DNA from 3 places in the Streptomyces sp. NPDC048507 genome. Region 2 is predicted to be linked to each of the others. Evidence: riboswitches for the same ligand, from Rfam matches in the RefSeq annotation. Region 2 holds a riboswitch; each other region holds the start of a gene.
The links. A riboswitch is a leader RNA that binds a small molecule or an ion and turns the genes downstream of it on or off. The one in region 2 is predicted to bind thiamine pyrophosphate.
Positions count from the first base shown of each region.

Region 1 (3,265 bases), on a different contig from region 2:
GTACAGCCAGGCGGGGACAAGGGCGTCGATCTTTGCGTCAATCTCGGTCACGGGCACAAGCCTGCCATCTCGCACTGACCACCGGTACCCGAGCGGCCCCGTCCGGGGTCCGCCGGGGCCGCGGGGGGGGGCTCGCGTCAGGCCGTCGCGGACTTCAGCGGGACGGCCGGGTCGGCGGCCCTGGCCGGGTCGACGGGGACGCCCGATTCGATGAGCCTGCGGCCCTGCGCCAGGTCGCGGGGGCGGCCCACGGCCAGGACGGCGACGAGCGCGTCCCCGCGCAGCCAGCACACCGACCAGGCGGCGCCGGCCGGGTCGCCGCGCCACAGCAGGGTGTCGGCGGCGCCGTGGTGGCCGGCGTACTGGACGAAGCGGCCGAACTGCTCGGACCAGAAGTAGGGCACGGGGTCGTAGGCCTGGACGGGCGCCCCGGCCAGGATGTTCGCCGCGACCGCCCGGGGGCCCTGGAGGGCGTTGTCCCAGTGGTGGACCAGCAGGCGGGCGCCGTAGCGGGCCGACGGGAAGGAGGCGCAGTCGCCGACCGCGTACACCCCGGGCAGGGAGGTGCGCAGGTGGGCGTCGGCGGTGAGGGAGCCGTCGGGGCCGCGCTCGATGCCCGAGCCGTCGAGCCAGGCCGTGGCGGGGCGGGCCCCGATGCCGACGACCACCGCCCCGGCGGGGAGTTCCCGGCCGTCGCCGAGCCGGACCGCGCCCTCCTCGACGGCGGCCACCCTGGCGCCGGTGATCAGGGTGGCACCGGCCTCGGCGTACCACCGGGCCATCGGGGCGGCGACCTCGGCGGGCAGGGCGCCGGCCAGGACCCGGTCGGCGGCCTCGACGACGGTGACGGCGCAGCCCGCCGCGCGGGCGGCGGTGGCGAACTCGGCGCCGATCCAGCCCGCGCCGACGACCACGAGGTCGTGGGCCGCCGCGAGGACGGGGCGCAGCCGGACGGCGTCGTCGAGGGTGCGCAGCAGGTGCACGCCCGGGACGCCGGCGGCGCCGGGCAGGGTCAGCGGCTCGGCGCCGGTGGCCAGCACGAGGACCTCGTACGGGACGGGCCCGGCCCCGGTGTCCAGCTCGCGCTCGGCGGCCCGTACGCCGGTGACCTCGACGCCCAGGCGCAGGTCGATGCGCAGTTCCCCGAAGTCCACGTCGAAGGCCACGTCGAAGGCGGAGTCCTCGGCCTTGCCGAGCAGCACCGCCTTGGACAGCGGGGGCCGGTCGTAGGGCTGGTGGGGTTCGGCGCCCAGGAGGGTCACGGGGCCGGTGAAGCCCTGTGCCCGCAGGGCCACCGCGGTCTGCACCCCGGCCATTCCGGCACCGACGATCACGACACCGGGCTTCGTCTGCTGCGTCTGCTCGCTCACGCGTCCAGCCTAATGAACTGACGGCCCATCAGGAACAGGGGGCGGGCGGCGCGGGCGGGGAGGCGGCGCGGGGAGGCAGCCTTACCCACCACCCCCGGCGGGGTTAGTCTGGCCACCGTACCTATCGCGGGAGTCCGGGCGCACCGGGCTGAGAGGGAGGCTGGACGGCCTCCGACCGTACGAACCTGATCCGGGTCATGCCGGCGAAGGGAGGGGCTGGACGCCCATGCACTCATCCGGAACATCCGGGGCATCCCGGACGGGAACCGACGTCCTCGTCATCGGGGGCGGCATCATCGGCCTGGTCACCGCCTGGCGGGCCGCCCGGCGCGGGCTGCGCGTCGCCCTGGCCGACCCCGCTCCCGGCGGCGGCGCCGCCCAGGTCGCGGCCGGCATGCTCGCCGCCGTCACCGAACTGCACTACGGCGAGGAGACCCTGCTCGGGCTCAACGTGGCCTCCGCCGCCCGCTACCCCGAGTTCGCGGCCGAACTGGCCGAAGCCAGCGGGGGCCTGGACATCGGCTACCGGGCCTGCGGCACCCTCGCCGTCGCCCTCGACTCCGACGACCGCCTCCACCTGCGGGAACTGCACGCCCTCCAGCGCCGCTGCGGGCTGGACTCGCAGTGGCTCACCGGCCGCGAGTGCCGCCGCCTGGAGCCCATGCTGGCCCCGGGCGTGCGCGGCGGGCTGCGCGTCGACGGTGACCACCAGGTGGACCCCCGCCGGCTCGCCGCCGCGCTGCTCGCCGCCTGCGAACGGGCCGGGGTCGCGGTGCACCGGGCGGCGGCGGCCCGGCTGCTGACCGGGGGCGACCGCGCGCTGGGCGCCGTACTTCAGGACGGTGCGGAGCTGCGCGCCGGCCAGACCGTCCTGGCGGCGGGATCGCTCAGCGGACGCCTGGCCGGGGTGCCCCCTGAGGTGGCGGTGCCGGTGCGGCCCGTGAAGGGGCAGGTGCTGCGGCTGTCGGTACCGGCCGCGTACGCGCCGTTCCTGTCCCGGACCGTACGGGCCGTCGTGCGCGGCAGCCACGTCTACCTGGTGCCGCGCGAGAACGGCGAACTGGTCGTCGGCGCCACCAGCGAGGAACTCGGCTGGGACACCACGGTCACCGCCGGCGGGGTGTACGAGCTCCTGCGCGACGCCCACGACCTGGTGCCCGGCATCACCGAACTCCCGCTGGTCGAGACCCGGGCCGGACTGCGCCCCGGCTCCCCCGACAACGCGCCCCTGCTGGGCCCGACCGAGCTGCCCGGGCTGCACCTGGCCACCGGGCACTACCGCAACGGGGTGCTGCTGACCCCCCTCACCGGCGACGTGATGGCGGAACTGCTGGCCACCGGCTCCGTGCCGGAGGCCGCCCGCCCCTTCACCCCACGCCGCTTCTCCACCACGCGTCAGGAGTCCTACGCATGACCATCTCCGTCAACGGCGAGCCGCGCGAGGTCGCGGCCGGCACCACCCTCGACGCCGTGGTCGCCACCCTGACCGCCGCCCCCTCCGGCGTGGCCGCCGCGCTCAACGAGACGGTCGTCCCCCGGGGGCGCTGGCCGCACACCCCGGTGGGCGAGGGCGACCGGGTCGAGGTCCTCACCGCGGTGCAGGGGGGCTGACGGCGATGGCGGACGACCTCTTCACCCTCGGCGGCAGGACCTTCACCTCCCGCCTGATCATGGGCACGGGCGGCGCCCCGAGCCTGGACGTGCTGGAACGCGCCCTGGTCGCCTCCGGCACCGAGCTGACCACCGTGGCCATGCGCCGCCTGGACCCGACGGTGCAGGGCTCGGTCCTGTCCGTCCTGGACCGGCTCGGCATCGCCGTCCTGCCGAACACGGCGGGCTGCTTCACCGCGGGCGAGGCGGTGCTCACGGCCCGGCTGGCGCGGGAGGCGCTCGGC
Region 1 is NZ_JBICWZ010000007.1:356,803-360,067, forward strand. Features, by position in the region: gene ACGFXC_RS21865 (Rv2175c family DNA-binding protein) at 1-51, opposite strand, end outside; gene ACGFXC_RS21870 (NAD(P)/FAD-dependent oxidoreductase) at 138-1,370, opposite strand; TPP riboswitch at 1,487-1,599, shown strand; gene thiO (glycine oxidase ThiO) at 1,597-2,784, shown strand; gene thiS (sulfur carrier protein ThiS) at 2,781-2,981, shown strand; gene ACGFXC_RS21885 (thiazole synthase) at 2,987-3,265, shown strand, end outside.
Region 1: linked by a shared signal. The riboswitch ahead of thiO (glycine oxidase ThiO) and the one ahead of thiC (phosphomethylpyrimidine synthase ThiC) in region 2 are both predicted to bind thiamine pyrophosphate.

Region 2 (3,265 bases):
CGAGCCCGATCGAGCCCACGAGCGTCCGTACGATCTCCTCCGCGACGAGCTCGCTGTTGGCGACCGAACCCATACTGCTGTTCGCGATGGAGAACAGCAGCAGCAGGGGCAGTGCGGCACCCGCGTACGCGAGCACCAGGGTGTTGACGACCGACGCGATGTGGTCGCGGCCGATCCGGATGGCGGCCCGGTACAGGGCCCGCGGGCCCATCTTCGGGTCGGCCTGGTGGAGTTCCCAGACGGCCGAGGTCTGCGTCACGGTCACGTCGTCGAGGACGCCGAGCGAACCGATGATCACACCCGCGAGCAGCAAACCGCTCATGTCGATCGACGGATAGAGGCCGTGGATCAGACCGGTGTTGTCGTCCGTGTTGCCGCTCAGGAACGCCCAGTCGATGAACAGCGAGCCCAACAGCCCGATCAGCAGCAGGGAGGCGAGGGTGCCGAGGACGGCGACCGAGGTCCTCGCCGTCAGCCCGTGGCACATGTAGAGGGCGATCAGCATGATCGCGCTGGCGCCGATGACGGCCACGAGCAGCGGGTTCGAACCCTGGAGGATCGCCGGGAGGATGAACAGCGTCAGGATCCCGAAGCTGACCACCAGCGCGATGAGCGCGAACAGACCGCGCATCCGCCCGACCACGACGACCGCCACCGCGAAGATCGCGGCCAGCAGCGCCATGGGGAGCTTGCGGTTCACGTCGATCACGGAGTACTGGAGGTCCCGCGGAGCGTCCGGCGCGTAGGCGACCACCACCTCCTGGCCCTTCTCCAACTGCCGTGGCGCGCCCGGCTGGACGATCTCGAAGAAGGCCCGGCCCTTCTCCGGCCCGCTGCCGACCTCGACGGTCGCCTTCTTGCACTCGCCGGACTGCGCGGCCTGCGCCTCGCGCCCCTCGGGGGTGGAGGTGTCGCCGGTGGGCGGCACCTGGGAGGCGTTCACCGATTTGCAGTCGACCTTCGCCAAGGCGACGACCGTGCCCTGCTGGGTCTGGCGGTCGAAGCCCACCCCGGTCCGCTCGTGCGCCGGGGCGCCGCCCGGCCAGAGCACCGCCATGCCGATGAAGACGGCGGCGGCGAAGGGGATCAGCACGGCGGCGATGACCTTGCGCAGGTGCTTGGAGACCGGCGCCGCCGGCCCGTGGCCGTGGCTGTGGCCGTGCGCGTGACCATGGGAGGCACCGGCCGCGGGTCCATGAGGCGCGTGTTCGTGACCGGTGTGGCCGTGGTGATCCGTGGGCTCGGTGGGGGGCTGCAGCGAGGACGTCACCGGCAGATCATCGCAAGAGATGAGGGGGCCCACTGTTCAGCACGCCACAGATGACGCTAGCGTGGGGGCACCTTTGCACAACGCGGGAGCTCGGAGCACCGGGCTGAGAGGGCGCTGATCACCGTACGCGCATGAGAATGCGTACGGGAAGAGGCTGCGTCGACCGCCGAACCTGTTACCGGGTAATGCCGGCGTAGGGAGATCAGGTCTCATGACCATTCAGGACGCACGCACGCCTGCCGCCAGCCAGGACGCCGACGGCCAGACCGAGCGCCAGCCCGGCTGGCACAAGGGATACCTGGCGGGCTCCCGCCCGGACATCCGGGTGCCGGTCCGCCAGGTCCACCTCACCAACGGCAAGGACGTCACGCTCTACGACACGTCCGGTCCGTACACCGACCCGCAGATCGAGACCGACGTCCGCAGGGGCCTGGCGCCCCTGCGCGAGAACTGGATCATCGGCCGCGGTGACACCGAGGAGTACGCGGGCCGTCCCGCGCGCCCCGAGGACGACGGCATCAAGCACACCTCGCCGCGCGGCGGCCTCAAGAACCTCGACGCGGTCTTCCCGGGCCGCCCCCGCCTGCCCCGCCGGGGCCGCGGCGGCGCCGCCGTCACCCAGCTCGCGTACGCCCGCCGGGGCGAGATCACCCCGGAGATGGAGTACGTGGCGATCCGCGAGAACGTCTCCCCCGAGGTCGTCCGCGAGGAGATCGCCGCAGGTCGCGCGGTGCTTCCCGCGAACGTGAACCACCCGGAGATCGAGCCGATGATCATCGGCAAGAGGTTCCTGGTGAAGGTCAACGCCAACATCGGCAACTCCGCGGTCACCTCCTCCATCGAGGAGGAGGTCGACAAGATGACCTGGGCCACCAAGTGGGGCGCCGACACGGTCATGGACCTCTCGACCGGCCGCAACATCCACACCACCCGCGAGTGGGTGCTGCGCAACTCCCCCGTCCCGATCGGCACCGTGCCGCTGTACCAGGCGCTGGAGAAGGTCGACGGCCGGGCCGAGGACCTGACCTGGGAGATCTACAAGGACACGGTCATCGAGCAGGCCGAGCAGGGCGTCGACTACATGACGGTCCACGCCGGCGTGCTGCTGCCCTACGTGCCGCTCACCGCCCGCCGCAAGACGGGCATCGTCTCGCGCGGCGGCTCGATCATGGCCGCCTGGTGCCTGGCGCACCACAAGGAGAACTTCCTCTACACGAACTTCGAGGAACTCTGCGACATCCTCGCGACGTACGACGTCACCTACTCGCTCGGTGACGGCCTGCGCCCCGGCTCGATCGCGGACGCCAACGACGCCGCGCAGTTCGCGGAGCTGAAGACGCTGGGCGAGCTGAACACGATCGCCAAGCGCCACAACGTGCAGACGATGATCGAGGGCCCGGGCCACGTCCCGATGCACAAGATCAAGGAGAACATCGACCTCCAGCAGGAGATCTGCGAGGAGGCGCCGTTCTACACGCTCGGCCCGCTGACCACCGACGTCGCGCCCGCCTACGACCACATCACCTCAGGCATCGGCGCCGCGATGATCGCCTGGTGGGGCACCGCGATGCTCTGCTACGTCACGCCCAAGGAGCACCTGGGCCTGCCGAACCGGGACGACGTCAAGACCGGTGTGATCACCTACAAGATCGCCGCCCACGCCGCCGACCTGGCCAAGGGACACCCCGGCGCCCAGGACTGGGACGACGCCCTTTCGGACGCGCGGTTCGAGTTCCGCTGGGAGGACCAGTTCAACCTGGCGCTCGACCCGGTCACGGCCCGTGAGTTCCACGACGAGACCCTGCCGGCCGAGCCCGCGAAGACCGCGCACTTCTGCTCCATGTGCGGACCGAAGTTCTGCTCGATGAAGATCTCCCAGGACATCCGCCGCGAGCACGGCGGCGACCTGAAGGCCGACGAGATCCAGGCGGGCATGGCGGAGAAGTCCGCCGAGTTCGCCGCCGCCGGGAACAGGGTGTACCTGCCGCTGGCGGA
Region 2 is NZ_JBICWZ010000004.1:186,313-189,577, reverse strand. Features, by position in the region: gene ACGFXC_RS13840 (YibE/F family protein) at 1-1,270, opposite strand, end outside; TPP riboswitch at 1,343-1,487, shown strand; gene thiC (phosphomethylpyrimidine synthase ThiC) at 1,482-3,265, shown strand, end outside.

Region 3 (3,265 bases), on a different contig from region 2:
TGGCCGGCGCGCTGTGCATGGAGTTCCTGATCGACGGCGGTGCCTGGTGGCAGGGCCTGCTGCTGGGCCTGACGGTCGCGGTCAGCGCCACCCTGGGCGACCTGGGCGAGTCGATGATCAAGCGGGACCTCGGGATCAAGGACATGGGCACGCTGCTCCCGGGCCACGGCGGCATCATGGACCGGCTCGACTCGCTGCTGCCGACCGCCCCGGTGGTCTGGCTGCTGCTGGCGGCCTTCGTCGGCACCGGCTGACCCGTCCGGGTTATCCTGGAAAGCGCGCCACCGACACGTGGCGCGCTTTCCCGCTTCTGCGGGGATGGACCCGTGAGCTCTCCGGGCACCGGGCGTGCCATCACATCGACTCCGCTCGTGCGCGGAGGTCGCCCGCGCAGGGTTCGTCAGACTTGAGGAGTACCACCCATGGCCCCCCGTCCCGTCCCGGGAGAGCTCACCTTCGTCGCCCCTCGCGGGGCCAAGAAGCCGCCCCGCCACCTCGCCGACCTGACCCCGGCCGAGCGCCGGGAGGCGGTGGCCGCGATCGGCGAGAAGCCGTTCCGGGCCAAGCAGCTCTCCCAGCACTACTTCGCGCGCTACGCGCACGACCCGGCCGAGTGGACCGACATCCCCGCGGGCTCGCGCGAGAAGCTCCAGCAGGAGCTGCTGCCCGACCTGATGTCGGTGATCCGGCACATCTCGTGCGACGAGGACACCACCCGCAAGACCCTGTGGAAGCTGCACGACGGCACGCTCGTCGAGTCCGTGCTGATGCGCTACCCCGACCGGGTCACCATGTGCATCTCCTCGCAGGCCGGCTGCGGCATGAACTGCCCGTTCTGCGCCACGGGCCAGGCCGGTCTGGACCGCAACCTCTCCACCGCCGAGATCGTGCACCAGATCGTCGACGGCATGCGCGCCCTGCGCGACGGCGAGGTCCCCGGTGGCCCGGCGCGGCTTTCCAACATCGTCTTCATGGGCATGGGCGAGCCGCTCGCCAACTACAACCGCGTGGTCGGCGCCATCCGCCGGCTCACCGACCCGGAGCCCGACGGTCTGGGCCTGTCGCAGCGCGGCATCACCGTCTCGACCGTCGGCCTGGTCCCGGCCATGCTGCGGTTCGCCGACGAGGGCTTCAAGTGCCGCCTCGCCGTCTCGCTGCACGCCCCGGACGACGAGCTGCGCGACACCCTCGTCCCGGTGAACACCCGCTGGAACGTCCGCGAGGTCCTCGGCGCGGCCTGGGAGTACGCGGAGAAGTCCGGCCGCCGCATCTCCATCGAGTACGCGCTGATCCGTGACATCAACGACCAGGCGTGGCGCGGTGACCTGCTCGGCAGGCTGCTCAAGGGCAAGCGCGTGCACGTCAACCTGATCCCGCTGAACCCGACGCCGGGCTCGAAGTGGACCGCCTCGCGTCCCGAGGACGAGAAGGCCTTCGTCGAGGCCATCGCGCGGCACGGCGTACCCGTGACCGTACGGGACACCCGTGGCCAGGAGATCGACGGCGCGTGCGGCCAGCTGGCCGCCTCCGAGCGCTAGATTCCGGCCAGGAACGCTCACAATCGGCCACGGGGTACCCTGTGGCCGGACAACTTCATCATTCCGACAGGGGAGCGCCACAGCGCTGAGAGTGCGGTAACCGTCATCCGCAGACCCTCTGAACCTCGCCCCGGTCATTCGGGGTAGGAAGTTCGGTCATCACTCAAGCTGTTGCGCCCTGCCCGGCGTCCGCTCCCACAGAGCGCCGGGCAGGGCCGCGTCTTCTCCTGGACATCCCAGGAGGAATTCACCAGTGAGCACCACCAAGAAGATCGCGGGCGCCGCGCTCGCGGCCGCACTGGGCATCACCACGCTCAGCGCCTGCGGCGGCGGCGACGCCAAGGGCAAGCCGTCGGGCCCGGTCGACGCCCCGAAGGGCAAGACGGTCACCCTCGTCTCCCACGACTCCTTCAACGTGACCGACACGGTCCTCAAGGAGTTCGAGCAGCAGAGCGGCTACACCGTCAAGGTCCTGAAGTCCGGGGACGCCGGCGCCGCGCTGAACCAGGAGATCCTCACCAAGGGCTCCCCCCGCGGCGACGTCTTCTTCGGCGTCGACAACACGCTGCTCTCGCGCGCCCTCGACAACGGGATCTTCACCCCGTACCAGGCCAAGGGCCTCGACCAGGTCAAGCCGGAGTTCGTGCTCGACCAGCAGCACCGGGTCACCCCCGTCGACTCCGGCGACATCTGCGTCAACTACGACAAGCAGTACTTCGCCGACAAGAAGATCGCCCCGCCGCAGACCCTGGACGACCTGCTCAAGCCGGAGTACAAGAACCTGCTGGTCACCGAGAACGCCGCGACCTCCTCGCCCGGCCTCGGCTTCCTGCTCGCCTCCGTCGGAAAGTACGGGGACGACGGCTGGAAGGACTACTGGAGCAAGCTGAAGGCCAACGGCGTCGAGGTCGTCGACGGCTGGGAGCAGGCCTACAACGAGCGCTTCTCCGGCTCCGCGGGCGGCAAGAAGGCCAAGGGCGACCGGCCGCTGGTCGTCTCGTACGCCTCCAGCCCGCCGGTCGAGGTCCTCTACGGCGAGCCGCAGCCCGCCGAGGCGCCCACGGGCGTGGCCACCGGCACCTGCTTCCGCCAGGTCGAGTTCGCGGGCCTGCTCAAGGGCGCGAAGAACGAGGAGGGCGGCAAGGCCCTCGTCGACTTCCTGGTGAGCAAGAAGTTCCAGGAGGACATGCCGCTCCAGATGTTCGTGAACCCGGTGGTCAAGGACGCGAAGCTGCCGGAGGTGTTCACGAAGCACGGCGCGGTCGTCGAGAAGCCGGAAACGGTCGCTCCCGACGCCATCGCCAAGAACCGTGAGCAGTGGGTCAAGGCATGGTCAGCGCTCGTCGTGAAGTAGTGCGGCAGGACTCCCCGAAGGAGGGCGGGCGCGCCACGGCCGTCCGGCTGGCCCTGATGGCCGTGCCGCTCGCCTTCTTCGGGCTGTTCTTCGCCTATCCCGTCGCCGCGATCGTCGGGCGCGGGCTCAAGACGGACGCGGGCTGGCAGTTCGGCCGCGTCGGCGAGGTCCTGGCCCGTCCGGACATCGCCGGCGTGCTGTGGTTCACCACCTGGCAGGCCCTGGCCTCCACCGCGCTGACCCTGTTGCTCGCACTGCCCGGCGCGTACGTCTTCGCGCGGTTCGAGTTCCCGGGCAAACAGCTGCTGCGCGCGCTGGTCACCGTCCCGTTCGTGCTGCCGACCGTGGTCGTCGGCACGGCCTTCCTCGCCCT
Region 3 is NZ_JBICWZ010000005.1:92,832-96,096, reverse strand. Features, by position in the region: gene ACGFXC_RS16410 (phosphatidate cytidylyltransferase) at 1-254, shown strand, start outside; gene rlmN (23S rRNA (adenine(2503)-C(2))-methyltransferase RlmN) at 423-1,538, shown strand; TPP riboswitch at 1,597-1,706, shown strand; gene ACGFXC_RS16400 (thiamine ABC transporter substrate binding subunit) at 1,792-2,892, shown strand; gene ACGFXC_RS16395 (ABC transporter permease) at 2,949-3,265, shown strand, end outside.
Region 3: linked by a shared signal. The riboswitch ahead of ACGFXC_RS16400 (thiamine ABC transporter substrate binding subunit) and the one ahead of thiC (phosphomethylpyrimidine synthase ThiC) in region 2 are both predicted to bind thiamine pyrophosphate.